One region of the Halobacillus sp. GSS1 genome, then DNA from elsewhere that is predicted to be linked to it. Evidence: predicted binding sites of a transcription regulator. Region 1 holds the regulator's gene; the other holds the start of a gene.
The links. The regulator LexA, encoded in region 1, represses DNA repair genes until DNA is damaged. The targets are predictions, from matches to a motif close to CGAACATATGTTCG.
Positions count from the first base shown of each region.

Region 1 (8,047 bases):
CTATGACAGGTGACCGTAACAGAGACAACAATCATTCTTATGAATATTATATCACACAGAGCAGGGAAACCGAAAATGGTTATTCCTACGATCTCACTATTCAGCCAAAAAAGAAGCTGCCTCAGAAACAGGCAGCTTCTTTCTAGTTTATTTCATTAAGTTTTCCGCATGCTTGACTACGTTTTCTACTGTAAAACCATAGTTCTCAATCACAGTATTTCCTGGCGCAGAAGCACCGAACTTGTCAATTCCGATGACGGAACCATCAAGACCTACATAACGGTCCCAACCGAATGAAGCACCCATTTCAACTGCCAGACGTTTGCGGACAGAAGAAGGCAATACCTGTTCCTTGTATTCCTTAGGCTGAGCTTCGAAGCGATCGAAAGAAGGTACACTGACAACGCGGACGTCGTAACCATTCTTTTTCAATTCAGCTTGAGCTTCAACAATCAACTGCACCTCAGAACCTGAAGCAAGCAGGATCGCATCCGGCTCTTCTTTATCAGAATCGCTAAGGATGTATGCCCCTTTCTTCATTCCTTCATAGGCATGTTCCTCTGTACCTTTTAGAGTCGGTAAACCTTGACGTGTAAGAACGAGTGCTGTTGGAGTCGCTTCAGACTCTAAAGCAAGTCGCCATGCCGCATTGGTTTCGTTCCCATCCGCAGGACGGAGTACAGAAAGGTTTGGCATTGCACGAAGTGAAGCCAATTGTTCAACAGGTTCGTGAGTAGGACCATCTTCACCAACAGCAACAGAATCATGAGTGAAAACATAGTTCACCGGCAGGTTCTGCAGAGCGGATAGACGGACAGCTGGACGCAGGTAGTCACTGAAGACGAAGAATGTACCCGCATATACTTTAAGTCCACCATGAAGTCCCATTCCGTTTAAGGCAGCCGCCATGGCAAATTCACGAACACCGAACCAGATGTTTCGACCTGCGTAGTTGTTACGTGAGAAGTCCTCTTCATCTTTGACGGCCGTTTTGTTTGAACCTGCAAGGTCAGCACTACCACCAAAGAAGTTAGGGATCGCTTGAGAAAGAGCATTAATCGCATCACCGGATGCTGCGCGTGTAGCCGGGCTGTCTTCCCCTACCTGGTATGTTGGAAGGCTTTGATCCCAACCTTCAGGAAGTTCACCACGAATCGCACGCTCAAACTCTTCAGCAAGTTCAGGATGCGCCTCTTTGTACTGAGCCAATAGATTGTTCCAGGATTCTTCTTTATCCTGACCATTTTGCTGAACTTTATCTTTGAAGTCCTGATAAACTTCTTCAGGTACGTGGAACGGCTCATGTTCCCACTCATAGAACTGCTTCGCTGCTGTTACTTCCTCTTCACCTAGAGGAGCACCATGAGAAGCAGACTTACCAGACTTGTTAGGAGATCCATATCCAATGACCGTTTTCACTTCAATCATTGTGGGCTGATCAGTGTTTGCTTTAGCTTTCTCTAAGGCTTTCGCAACTTCTTCTGTATTCGTGCCATCCTCTACACGGATGACCTGCCACCCATAAGCTTCATATCGTTTTTCGACACTTTCGCTGAAGGAACGGTCAAGATCACCATCAAGAGAAATATCATTGGAATCATAAAGAACGATCAATTTACCAAGGCCAAGGTGACCGGCAAGAGAAGCAGATTCCTGTGATACTCCCTCCATCAAATCACCATCACCGCAAATTGTATATGTGTAATGGTCAACGACGTTGTAACCTTCACGATTATATTTCGCAGAAAGATGAGCTTCAGCCATCGCCATTCCGGTCGCCATTGCAATACCTTGTCCAAGGGGACCTGTAGTTGCTTCTACACCGTCTGTGTGACCAAACTCTGGGTGACCAGGGGTTTTGGAATCCCATTGACGGAACGACTTAAGGTCGTCCATCGTCACATTATAACCAGATAGGTGGAGCAGGCTGTAAAGAAGCATAGATCCGTGTCCAGCTGATAGGACGAAACGGTCACGGTCGAACCAGTTCGAGTTTTTTGGATTGTGATCCATGAACTGAGTCCATAGCGTATACGCCATCGGCGCTGCACCCATTGGCATCCCCGGGTGGCCGGAGTTTGCTTTTTCTACTGCATCGATTGTTAAAGTTCTAATCGTATTGATTGATGTTTGTTCAAGGCTGTTTGCCATGTTCAACATTCCCCTTTCTTTTCAGGTATATGTACCATGTATTATCCTATAATGAAAATCGTTTCGAAACAAGCTTTGTGCAAAATTTCGCACAGCCTCAGACCTAATTTCCCCCTTATCCAAGGAATTAAACAAGAAAAATCCGCATTCGAAATTTTATCGAATACGGACGAATGATCAGGATTAATTCTTTTTCTCGTTCTTTTGCATTTGACGAAGCTTTTCTGGAGTTACGTCATTCCCTTTCGGATCAATGACGGTCACACCTTTAAGCTGATTTTTGAAGGATGCACGGGCATTTTTCAAATATTCCTGGCGCAGCTTCTGCTGCTCTGCTTTTTCTTCCTTCGAGAGCTCTTCCTGCTTAGATTTATTAGCTAGTTCATTTATACGATTAATTTTTTCTTTTGATAACATAGATCCTTCTCCTTTACTCATAGTCTGGATCGTAAAAACATGAAAAAGACAAGAAATCCAAAGATCCTTGTCCGTATATCTAATATTATCGTGATTCTTCTTCTTTTTCAAGCGATAGGTACTCCTTGTATCTACGATGCACCGTAGCTTTTGATACGTCATATCCCAAACCTCTCAAAGTCGCTGCAATATCTTTGAAGGTCAAATCATTTTTCCTTAACCGAACAACCTCCTCAATGGGAAACTCGATTCTCTCACGTCCGGGTGCCTGATCACGATTGGATAAGTTGGCGGATGGATCATAGCCGCCCTCAACCGCTTTTCTCATCCCACGCCGTATTTTCATATTATGTATCTTCCTTTGGTATTCTTCTACGATGCCGACAATCTGTAAAACCATCGAATCCGATTCCGATAACTGGAGCTCCCCCTGGTTAGATAGGGAGTACACCTTGATCTCCAACCGGTTTAATTGATGGAATAAAGCAATCTTCGTATTTCCCCTGCCTAAGCGTGTTTCATCCTGTATCAATAAGGCATCCGCACGCCCGGAAGAAAAACATTCCAGCATGCGGAAAATCCCTTCACGTTCAATATCGTAACCACTAGCTTGCTCTTCAATACAATCAACAACTTCGAAATCATGACTGTCCGCCATGGATATCAATTCAGCTCTTTGTCGTTTTAATGAAGTCACTTGAGCTTCTTTTTCCGTACTTACTCTGCAATATAAAATCACTTTCAATGTATATGTTCCTCTCTCTTTCTCTATTATACAGCTGTGACCATAGAATAATAGAGAATGATAAAACTCACAATAAAAAGAATAATGTAGGTGTAATCCAGCTTAGATAATTTGTTAAACATTGATAACCCCTCCGTTTTCCTTAGAACGAACGTTCTTAAGAACCTGTGTTCGTGTTTGTTACTTCTCATTATATACGAACACAAGTTCTTGTCAATGGTTTTTTCGAACGCGTGTTTGTATTTTTGAAATATAAGTGGTACAATGTGGTTACTATAATCCTATGTACGAGGTGCTAATCTATGAGTAAACTTTCAAAGCGGCAGCAGGAAATACTAGATTTTATTAAAGAACAAGTTTTAGCAAAAGGATATCCACCATCCGTAAGGGAGATCGGCCAGTCCGTTGGTCTTGCTTCAAGTTCGACTGTGCATGGTCACTTATCCAGATTGGAGAAAAAAGGATACATCAGACGCGACCCGACCAAACCTCGTGCCATTGAAGTGATTGAATTAGAAGAAGATCACAGCATCCCAAGAAGTGAAGCTTCTTACGCTCCAGTAATCGGTAAAGTCACGGCGGGTTCACCGATTACTGCTGTTGAAAACATTGAAGAATATGTCCCTTTACCAGATACACTTGCAGGGTCGGATGACAACACATTCGTACTAATCGTACAGGGTGAAAGTATGATTGAGGCAGGAATTCTTGATGGAGATATGGTGATTGTGAGACAACAACAAACCGCCCAGAACGGTGACATCGTTGTCGCGATGACTGAAGACGAAGAAGCCACGGTGAAGCGTTTCTTCAAGGAAAGAAATCACGTTCGTTTGCAGCCTGAAAACGCAACAATGGAACCGATCCTGCTACAGGATGTATCCATTTTAGGGAAAGTCGTCGGCCTTTACAGGACCGTACACTAAAAGAAAGAGGCGAGTTAAATAAACTCGCCTCTTTCTTTATTTATATCAAGCCCTATGACTTTTACGGGAAAAGTTTTCACTTATTTTCGATCATAAAGAGAATCCTTCTTGAAACACAAAAAAACCCTTGAAGTAAACCACTTCAAGGGTTTTATATTTAATATGTCTGTAGATATTGTTCGCGTTCCCACGGATGAACCTGTGTGCGGAACATATCCCATTCGATTTCCTTCGCTTCAATGAAGTGTTCGAACAGGTGCTCGCCGAGAGCTTCTACCATGATTGGATCTTGATGCAGCTCTTCCAATGCATCATATAGAGTGGCTGGGAGATCTTTCACTCCGTGCGCTTCCCGTTCTTTTTTATCCATCACGTAAATGTTTCGGTCGACAGGAGCAGGTGCTTCCAGTTTATTTTCTACGCCATCAAGTCCAGCAGCAAGAAGGACCGCCATCGCCATGTATGGGTTCGCTGAAGGATCCACACTGCGGACTTCGATTCTTGTGCTCAACCCACGGGATGTCGGTACGCGTACGAGTGGACTACGGTTTTGACCGGACCATGCAACATAACATGGAGCCTCATAGCCTGGTACAAGACGCTTGTAAGAGTTGACGGTAGGATTTGTCACGGCTGTGAAGTTCGTTGCATGCTTGATGATGCCTGCTGTGAACTGGTAAGCGACTTCTGACAATTGTTCCTTCCCTTTCTCATCGAAGAAAGCATTTCCCTTTTCATTGAAAAGAGACATGTTCGCGTGCATACCCGATCCGTTTACACCGAACAATGGTTTAGGCATGAATGTTGCATGCAGACCATGTTGCCGTGCAATGGTTTTTACGACGAGTTTGAATGTTTGGATATCATCGCAATGCTTGACAGCATCTGCGTATTTGAAATCAATTTCGTGCTGACCTGGAGCTACTTCGTGGTGAGAGGCTTCGATTTCAAAGCCCATTTCCTCAAGCTCAAGGACAATATCGCGACGGCAGTTTTCACCAAGGTCGGTCGGTGCCAAGTCGAAATAGCCACCTTTATCATTCAACTCCATCGTCGGTTCGCCTTTTTCATCTAATTTAAATAGGAAAAATTCAGGTTCTGTACCAATGTTGAAAGCAGAAAAGCCGAGTTTCTCCATTTTTTTGATGTTACGCTTTAAATTGTAGCGCGGGCATCCTTCAAAAGGAGTTTGGTCTGGGTTGTAGATGTCACAGATGAATCGTGCGACCTTCCCTTTTTCTGAAGTCCAAGGGAAAACGACGAACGTATCCAGGTCTGGAACCAAATACATGTCAGACTCCTCGATACGAACGAATCCTTCAATGGAGGACCCGTCAAACATCATCATGCCATCAATAGCTTTATCCAACTGGCTTAGTGGGATTTCCACGTTTTTGATCGTACCAAGCATATCCGTAAACTGAAGGCGGATAAACTTGACGTTTTCCTCATCGATTTTTTTGTAGATTTCTTCTTTTGTTAAACCCATTGAATTTCTCCTCTCAACACAAAATTAATGGAAGAACCTCGACATTTCTCCCTGCCTGATTGCTAATTTACCTTGTCTTCCCGCTGTGAATAGTTCTCGTTGCAGCATACGACGAAGTTCTTTTTCGGTAAGTTCATTGTGTACTTCCTTCACTTGATCCTCATCATATACCTCATTATCTGGCTGATCATTCAGCTTCAGAACTTTCTTGATTCCGGCCATGTTCACACCTTGATCGATCAGGTCTTTTATTTCGAGAAGACGATCGACGTCATTGAATGAAAACATGCGACGGTTACCTTCTGAACGGGCCGGCTGTACCAGCTCGTGCTGTTCGTAGTACCGGATCTGCCGTGCAGTAAGGTCTGTCAAGGATTGAACAATCCCCATCGGGAATAACGGCATGGAACGACGAATTTCATCACTCATCGATGTGCCACCTCCCCATAAGAATGATACTTTAATTATACGTCACGAAAGGGATATGTCAACATATGTGAGGAATGTTCACACAATTTAACGCTGTTTTTTGAAAGGGTTACCATTCCCGTAGCTTCAGGCTTTGACCATACCCTCTTCGATTAATTGTTCCACTGCCTGTACGACAGCGATCTTAACATGGGCATAGGTCAATCCACCTTGGACGAAGGCAGTGTAAGGGGGGCGAATGGGACCATCAGCGGTCAATTCGAGGCTTGCGCCCTGAATGAAAGTCCCTGCAGCCATAATCACTTCGTCCTCATATCCCGGCATGGCGCTCGGTTCGGGTTTGAAATGGGAATTCACCGGAGATGCCTGCTGGATGGATTGGCAGAATCTGATCATTTGTTCAGCCGTTTTGAAGTTGACGGATTGAATTAAATCCGTTCGTTTCTTATTATAAGCAGGATTCGTGTCGAAACCATATTCACTTAAATATTTAGAAGTGAAAATAGCTCCTTTCAAAGCTTCCCCTACGACATGTGGGGCTAGAAAGATGCCCTGATACATCTCCTGAAGGCTATTTAAACTCGGCCCTGTTTCCTTCCCTAACCCAGGAGCAGTCAAGCGGTAGCTGCATTTTTCAATCAAGGATTTGCTCCCTGCAATGTAACCACCGACCCTAGCAATTCCACCTCCCGGGTTTTTAATTAACGAACCAGCAATCAGATCAGCGCCAACTTCAAGTGGTTCCTTCATTTCTACAAACTCTCCATAACAATTGTCAACAAAAATAATCACATCTTCTTTGATTTCACGGACGAACTGTATAATCGACTGTAACTCGTCAATGAGAAATGATGGACGATCTTCGTACCCTTTGGATCGTTGGATGGCTACCACCTTCGTTTTTTCACGCATAGCTTCTCGAATTCTATCATGGGAAAAAGACCCGTTCTCTTCTAAAGGAACCGTTTGGTAACTGATACCAAAATCACGTAAAGAACCTGTATCCTTATTTCCTCCAGAACCAATGACTTCTCTCAGGGTGTCATAGGGCTCTCCTGATATGTAAAGCAGTTCATCTCCAGGTCGCAGGACACCAAACAAGGCAGTCGTAATCGCATGCGTTCCGGATATGAGCTGAGGTCTGACAAGGGCATCTTCCGCTTCAAATATTTCTGCATACAATGCTTCAAGGGTGTCCCGCCCAAAGTCATCATATCCATATCCCGTCGTCGGATTAAAGTGAGAATCGCTGACCCTCAGTTTATGAAAGGCCTTCAAAACCTTTTGCTGATTGTATTCGACAATCTCTTCCACGTGATCATGTTGAGGCTTAATTTCTTTTGTTACGCGTTGCTTCAATTCTTGAATATTCATGATGAGTCCTCTTCCTATCTTGCAGTATTTCGTTGATTCAACGTTTTCATTTATAATATTTGGTGTTTCAATGGGTGCTCCGGATGGATGAAACCATGAAGAGCGTACCCCTCTTTTTCTTCAAAGAAATGAATGCTTGTAATCATGCTGTAAGCCTTGAATTGCTGGAGCCGTTTCCCTTCAGAAGCTGGTAAGAAAACGTCATACTCGTCCCACTCTTCCTTTAAAACCTCTTCTATTTTATGAAGAACCCTTTTACGATCAATCGGATCATGTACGCTCACTGTCAGCGAAGGGAAAGAGTGGGGAATGAAATCCTCCTTAAGGAGATCTTTCTTATTGTAAACGGTCAGAACTGGCAACTGGCCAGCCCCAAGTTCCTCCAATAACTTCAATACAGTCTTTTCCTGCTGCATATGATCAGGGTGTGAAGCATCAACCATATGAACAATAAAGTCTGCTTCTGTCACTTCTTCTAACGTAGATCGGAATGCTGCAATAAGTGTCGTTGGCAGG
Region 1 is NZ_JAFLHE010000001.1:310,281-318,327, reverse strand. Features, by position in the region: gene J0K78_RS01590 (hypothetical protein) at 3-146, shown strand; gene tkt (transketolase) at 148-2,151, opposite strand; gene J0K78_RS01580 (DUF896 domain-containing protein) at 2,335-2,568, opposite strand; gene J0K78_RS01575 (YneB family resolvase-like protein) at 2,654-3,313, opposite strand; gene lexA (transcriptional repressor LexA) at 3,616-4,239, shown strand; gene glnA (type I glutamate--ammonia ligase) at 4,397-5,728, opposite strand; gene J0K78_RS01560 (MerR family transcriptional regulator) at 5,753-6,157, opposite strand; gene J0K78_RS01555 (methionine gamma-lyase family protein) at 6,284-7,531, opposite strand; gene hflX (GTPase HflX) at 7,582-8,047, opposite strand, start outside.

Region 2 (8,047 bases), on a different contig from region 1:
CAGCAAATTTGACGCAGTCTCGTAAGCCCAGCAAGGATTTCAAGCTTGCCTCGCTGGATCCCCTTCGTTGCAATCGTCTCCTGGATGTCGTTTTGAATCCGCTCCAAGTAGGCGAGGTACACTTCTTTCTGTTCCCGTGTCAGCTCTGAATATTGGACCGTATCAATCTTATCCGGCAGCTCATCGAGCACTTCTGTTTTCATCCGGCGTAAGATGAAAGGTCGCGTCATCAGAGAGATTTTTTCCGGCTTTAATTGCAAAAACTTTTTCTTGCTGGTGAAAAATCCTGGCATGATGGTACGGAACAGTGACCAGAGTTCCTGCAGGGAATTCTCAATGGGTGTGCCACTTAAGGCGAAACGGTGTCTCGATTTAATTGATCGAACGGCTACAGCTGTTTTCGTCGTTTCATTTTTGATCGCCTGAGATTCATCAAGCACCATCGCGTGAAACTTTTGCTCTTCATAGGAAGTGATGTCCTGCCTGAGCAATGGATAAGAGGTAATCCAAACATCCCTATCTGCCGCTTCGTTCAGCGCTTCCTGCCTCGCTGAAGGATCCCCGGTCAAAATCTGCACTGACAATTGCGGGGCAAATTTCTCGAGTTCCTTTTTCCAGTTGTACACAAGAGAGGCAGGAGCGATGATGATGGCTGGATCAGTCATCTTCCCTTTCAACTTTTCATCCAACAGAAAAGTGATCGTTTGAATGGTTTTCCCTAAGCCCATATCATCCGCGAGTACTCCGCCTAAGCCGTAATGGCTGAGCATCTTCATCCAGCGGAAGCCGGTCAATTGGTAGGGGCGTAAGTCTGCCTGCAGACCTTCCGGTGGATCAATCTCAAAGGATTGAGGTGATTTCAGCCGATCGACAAGCTCTTGGAAAAGCTGATTTCTTTCTGCTTCACTTGGATTCAGGGCATCTTCCACCTGCAAGCTTCGTGCTGTTGAGACTTGGAAATGGTTGTCTTCTAAATCTTTCGTGCTTAAGTCAAGATCATCGACGAGTTTTTGAAAACGATCGAAGGATTCACTCGTTAAAGCCATGAGCGCACCATCAGACAGGCGGTAATACTTTTTCCGTTCAATGACGGCTTTAAGTGCTTCTGTAACATCGTCGTCACTAATGCCCTCGATAGTAAAATTGATATCGAGCCAATTGCCGTCGCTCTCCAGTTCAACCGACGTCTGCAGTTCGAGGGGGCGATCTTCTACAAGAGAACGGACCGAAGACGACAAGTAAACATCACTATGTTCTTTCAGCTTTGGTAAGTAGTGATAAAGGAATTGATCGAGTTTGTCTTCGTCCTCTATATAGACCATCTCTCCATCAAACTTGAATTCTGCAAGTTCAATGATCTGCATGATTTCCTGCTCTGTCTGTCGATCCCGTCTGACAATGGTTTGATTGCTCAATGGCTGCTCATTGAAGGGGTCGATCGTCAAGTCACCATATTGAAAGTTCACATCAAGCGTAAGTGTCCACTGTTGAAAATCCAAGTAGGTTTTAGCAACGAGCGACTCCTGCACAATTTTTTCTTGAGCGGAGCGATCAAGCTGGACATCTGCAATGGTTTCAAGTTCAGGTAGGACATACGACACAATCCCTTCCATATCATGATGGCTTACGGTGTGGCTGCCATTTGAATTATAAGGAAGGATGGTGTAAAGCGTTTGAATAACTTCCTCCTGCTTAGCATCGACGGGATAAAAAGCTCCTTGTTTATAAAGAAGGTGGTAATCCGACAGGTAATCGTAATCTTTCAAATGGTTCATGTGCATATGAAAGTGGCCTCGTTCTTCAGAAACATAAAAAGAAAGGTCCGGGAACTCCTCTTTGAAACGGATGAGTCCTACGTTTTCCCCGCGTTCCATGACCTCTGTCTGCTGCTTTTCTAAAAGAGGGAGCAGTTGGTCAGCAAGTGTGGGAGAAATTTTTAATACTTTTGGTTCGGCCGAATTCCACTGTTGCTCATAAAATTGCTCTTGTTCGTAGGCAAGCTGTAAAAGCCTAAAAATTTCTTTGTCATCAGCAGAAAAGGAGTGTTCTGCCGGGTCGTACGTGAACTTCTTAGTAATGCGGTACGCTTGATTTTTGCGGATATGATCAAGCAGCTCGCGAATGTTTTTAATCACATAGGGATAGTTTTCCCCGAGCTTCATTTCCAAGCCGAGGCTCTTAGAACCGAGAATGGATTGAAGGTGAAGGTAATATTGGATTTGAAGAGGTTTCTTCAAATCCTCCCCGCCACGATTTTCCTGACGCTGTCTGAACGCTTCGAACAAGCTGACCGCAAACATCCGGTCCTGGTTCGTCAAACCGGACTGGGATTTCCGCCCCTTTTCTGCTAGTTTCGGTGCCAGATCTTCTAATGTCTTTTCCCGGATGGCGATCAGGACGGCAGCAATATGTTTACAGGTATAATAGGTGGAATAAGCGGCACATTCGCACGTCGCTTCTACATCTTCGTCCTCAAAAAAGAAGACACGGACTTCATAGTCGTGTGTACCTGCAACGACCGCCCGCCATGAACGAATTGCGCTATTATGAGAAAGGCCGTACACTTTCCCCCGGTCGAAATATTGCTTCCCACGTGTGTAAAAAGTCTGACCAGTGATTTTCTTTATATCGTTCGGTTGTAATAAGTAACTCTGCATAACTGGCATCCTTACTATCGTTTTTTTCCTATTATAACAGGTTTCAACACCCAAAGAGAATGAGAGGGTTTAGGAAGAAGTGGAAGACCAGGTCATCCATAATCTGGATGACCTGGTACACCAATATTTGGAATGGGTTCGTATTTGTGATTGATTTTACAGGTTGGTTATGCTAACTTTCAAAGTATAATCAAAAAATTCGACGAAGGCGCTTGAGTGTGTGAGCGCTTTTTTTATGGAGTGAATCTGCCAATGTAAAACGTATATCCTACCCAGCCTAATGTATTGAAATTCTTAATAAACGGAGGATATCACGATGAGTCAAATACAAGATGAAATGAAAAAGCGCCGTACGTTTGCTATTATCTCCCACCCGGACGCCGGTAAAACAACGATGACGGAGAAAATGCTATTATTCGGAAACTTGATCCGATCTGCAGGTACGGTCAAAGGGAAAAAGTCTGGTAAGTTTGCTACATCCGACTGGATGGAAATTGAGAAACAGCGTGGAATTTCTGTCACGTCCAGTGTGATGAACTTCCCTTACAAAGATTATCAAGTAAATATTTTGGATACACCCGGACACGAAGACTTCAGTGAAGACACGTACCGTACATTGACGGCTGTCGACAGTGTTGTCATGGTTATTGATGGGACAAAAGGGATTGAGGCGCAGACGCTCAAGCTCTTTAAAGTTTGTAAAATGCGCGGCATCCCGATCTTCACTTTTATCAACAAAATGGACCGTGAAGGCCGTGAGCCGTTGGAATTGATGGAGGAAATTGAAGAAACCCTGAACATCGAAACGTATCCAATGACCTGGCCGGCAGGTATGGGTAAGCGCTTCTTAGGCGTTTTCGACCGTGAAAATGAACAATTTGTTCATTACACAGGGAACGAGGCAGAAGAATATATTCCTTACAGCGAACTTGACCAGCACCCCGAGTTGACGGAGAATGCCACGTTCCAGGAATCGGAAGAGGAAATGGAAATGGTGGCTGAAGCTGGGGATACCTTCGATATGGAAAAAGTGTTGCGCGGTGATCAGACGCCTGTCTTCTTCGGAAGTGCTCTCGCTCCATTTGGAGTGGAAACTTTCTTCAATTCATTCATTGATATGGCTCCTGAACCGGCACCGAGAAAATCGACAGAAGGTATTGTTTCTCCGGATCATGAAGAATTCTCTGGTTTCATCTTTAAGATTCAGGCGAACATGAATCCTCAGCACCGAGACCGAATCGCTTTTGTCAGAATATGCTCCGGGAAGTTCGAGCGTGGGATGAACGTGACGCTCTCCCGTACAGGAAAAACGTTCAAGCTTGCTCAATCCCAGCAATTTGTAGCTTCATCCCGAGGAACCGTGGAGGAAGGGTATGCCGGTGATATTATCGGAATCTATGATCCGAACGTCTACCGAATCGGAGATACGATTGTAACCGGTAAATCCAATTTCGAATACGATGAGCTTCCACAATTCCCTCCTGAATTATTTAAGAAAGTAACGGCGAAGAACGTCATGAAATCCAAGCAGTTCCGAAAAGGATTGGAACAGCTGGTTCAGGAAGGTGCCATTCAGTTGTTCAAGCGTTATAGATTTGAAGACTATATCATCGGAGCGGTTGGTGAGCTTCAATATGAAGTGTTTGAATACCGTATGAAGAACGAGTACAACGTAGACATTGAATTGACTCCTCTCGGCGAACGTATCCCTCGCTGGCTACAGGAAGACCAGGTTGATGAATCGCTGTTTGATGAACGAAACATGCTTGCAGAAGATCGAGAAGGCAATCCGCTTGTCCTCTTTAAAAACGACTTCTCTCTACGTTGGTTCAAAGATAAAAATCCAGACATCGAACTGATCGACTTGTTTGAAGTGAACGAATACAACCAAACGTTGAATTCCTAATAAGCGAAGCACTTTGCGTAAAAGCAAAGTGCTTCTTTTTATTGTTAAGATGGGATAAACTGGATGACCTGGTGTGGAATATATGGAATATAATTCCACACCAGGTCATCCAGTAATTGACAGCGCAAACCTGAATGCGAATGTTTGTTCGTTCGATGTTAGAATGGTAAACTGTTGTGGTAAACTAAAAAGTACGAGTATAGACAATGAACGGAGGTTTTCGTCGTGGAGGAGAAGTTTGAATTAGTTTCACAGTATTCACCTCAAGGGGATCAACCGCGAGCGATTGAAGAACTTGTTCAAGGAATTGAACGAGGAGATAAGCATCAGACATTGCTCGGGGCCACAGGTACAGGAAAGACATTTACGATGTCCAATGTCATTGAGCGGGTGAATAAACCGACACTGATCATTGCCCATAACAAAACGCTTGCTGGACAGTTATATAGTGAGTTCAAAGAGTTTTTTCCGAACAATGCTGTCGAGTATTTCGTCAGTTACTATGACTATTATCAACCAGAAGCTTATGTGCCTTCGTCAGATACATTTATCGAAAAAGATGCGAGCATAAATGATGAGATTGATAAATTACGTCACTCAGCGACCTCTGCTCTTTTTGAGCGGAACGATGTCATCATCGTTGCTAGTGTTTCTTGTATCTATGGTCTCGGTTCTCCCGACGAATACCGCAGTCAGGTGCTATCTATAAGATCGGGAATGGAAAAAGACCGTGACGAGTTATTAAGAAATCTTGTAGATATCCAGTATGCAAGAAATGATATCGACTTTCAGCGTGGTACGTTCCGGGTTCGTGGGGATTCGGTTGAAATCATCCCCGCCTCAAGAGAGGAACATGCTATGCGTGTGGAATTTTTTGGAGATGAAATCGACCGCATCCGCGAAGTCGATGTTTTGACTGGAGAAGTGATTGGTGACCGGGATCACGTCGCGATATTCCCTGCATCACACTTCGTCACCCGCGAAGAAAAGTTGAAAAAAGCGATTAAAAATATAGAAAAAGAATTGGAAGTACGTCTAAAGGAATTGCGTGACCAAGATAAGTTACTGGAAGCCCAGCGTCTTGAACAACGGACGAATTATGATCTTGAAATGATGAATGAAATGGGTTTCTGTTCCGGAATCGAAAACTATTCCAGGCACCTGACATTCAGAGAAGAAGGGGCCACACCTTATACCCTGCTTGATTATTTTCCTGATGATTTCCTCATGATGGTAGATGAGTCACACGTTACTCTTCCTCAGGTAAGGGGGATGTACAACGGGGACCGAGCACGGAAACAAGTACTGGTGGACCATGGTTTCCGCCTGCCTTCAGCCATGGATAACCGGCCGCTCATGTTCCCTGAATTCGAAAAACATATCAATCAGATCGCTTATGTTTCTGCGACCCCGGGCCCTTATGAAATCGAGCATACACCGAAAATGATTGAACAGATCATTCGACCGACCGGACTGCTGGATCCTGAAATTGACGTCCGCCCGATTCATGGACAGATCGATGACCTTGTCGGGGAAATCAATAAACGAAAAGATCAGAATGAACGCGTGCTCGTGACGACATTAACGAAGAAAATGTCTGAGGATCTGACCGATTACCTCAAAGACTTAGGGATTAAGGTTGCTTATTTACACTCGGAAATCAAGACACTGGAACGCATTGAAATCATACGTGACCTCAGGGTCGGTAAATACGATGTCATTGTCGGAATTAACCTGCTTCGTGAAGGACTGGACATTCCGGAAGTTTCCCTCGTCACCATCCTGGATGCGGACAAAGAAGGATTCCTGCGTTCCGACCGCTCCCTGATCCAGACGATAGGTCGAGCGGCACGTAATGAAAACGGTCGAGTGATTATGTATGCGGATAAGATGACAAAATCCATGCAGTTTGCGATCGATGAAACTTACCGCCGACGTGAAAAACAAATCGCTTATAACGAAGAGCATGGCGTCACACCGAAAACGATCAAGAAGGAAGTGCGTGACGTCATTAAAGCGACGAACGTTGCCGAAGACGAAGCAGGATATGATACAGGTAAGAAGCCTTCAGAAATGACCAAGAAAGAACGTCTGGAAATGATCGACAATTTGGAAACCGAAATGAAACAAGCCGCACGCGACCTCGATTTCGAACGGGCAGCCGAACTGCGTGATGTGCTGTTGGAATTAAAAGCGGAGGGATGAGAAGAGTATGGTCAGCAAACATATCAGTATTAGAGGAGCACGTGCTCACAATTTGAAAAATATCGATATCGACATCCCGAAAAACAAACTGGTCGTCATGACCGGTTTGTCCGGTTCGGGTAAGTCTTCTTTGGCCTTCGATACGATTTATGCGGAAGGGCAAAGACGGTACGTTGAATCACTAAGTGCCTATGCCCGACAGTTTTTAGGCCAGATGGACAAGCCCGATGTGGATTCCATCGAAGGCTTGTCCCCGGCAATTTCGATCGATCAAAAAACAACGAGTCGAAACCCCCGTTCAACCGTAGGTACGGTAACAGAAATCTATGACTACCTGCGTTTGTTGTTCGCCCGTATCGGTCGTCCGACTTGTCCGAAGCATGGGGTGGAAATCAGTTCACAAACGGTTCAGCAGATGGTTGACCGGGTGATGGAGTATCCAGAAAGGACGAAACTCCAAATCCTTGCCCCTGTTGTTTCTGGTAGGAAAGGTGAACACGCCAAAGTCTTTGAGCAGCTCCAGAAGGAAGGTTATATCCGCCTTCGTGTCGACGGGGAAATGCGCGAAATTTCCGAGGAAATAAATCTCGAAAAAAATAAAAAGCACTCGATTGAGGTCGTTATCGATCGGATCGTCGTGAAAGATGGAGTGGAAGGCCGACTTTCTGACTCTATCGAAACAGCGCTTAAACTTGGCGGCGGTCATACGATTGTGGATGTCATCGGAGAAGAAGAGCTGATGTTCAGTGAACACCATGCATGTCCAATCTGTGGGTTCTCAGTCAGTGAATTAGAGCCAAGAATGTTTTCATTCAACAGCCCTTATGGAGCTTGTAACCGTTGTGACGGTTTAGGCACACAGCTTGAAGTGGACATTGACCTGGTCATCCCGGATTGGGGCCGTTCTTTGAATGAGCACGCGATTGCTGCATGGGAACCACAAAGTTCTCAATACTATCCGCAGCTTCTGAAAAGTGTTTCCGATCACTACGGGATTGATATGGATAAACCATTCCGTGACCTGCCGGAAGAACATAAAGAAAAAGTGCTCTATGGCAGTGGGGAAGACAAAATCTACTTCCGCTATGAAAATGATTTCGGAAAAGTACGTGAGAACGATATTTTCTTCGAGGGTGTCATTCCGAACATTGCTCGTCGTTACCGTGAAACGAGCTCGGATTATATCCGTGAACAGATGGAGAAATACATGGCTCAAAAGCCATGTCCGAAATGTAAAGGAAATCGTTTGAATGAAGAAGCGCTCGCAGTCTTAATCGAT
Region 2 is NZ_JAFLHE010000012.1:14,656-22,702, reverse strand. Features, by position in the region: gene J0K78_RS16525 (DEAD/DEAH box helicase) at 1-2,657, opposite strand, end outside; gene J0K78_RS16520 (peptide chain release factor 3) at 2,974-4,563, shown strand; gene uvrB (excinuclease ABC subunit UvrB) at 4,789-6,768, shown strand; gene uvrA (excinuclease ABC subunit UvrA) at 6,776-8,047, shown strand, end outside.
Region 2: a site for LexA is predicted at 4,701-4,714, ahead of uvrB (excinuclease ABC subunit UvrB). Genes of this name have one in related genera too.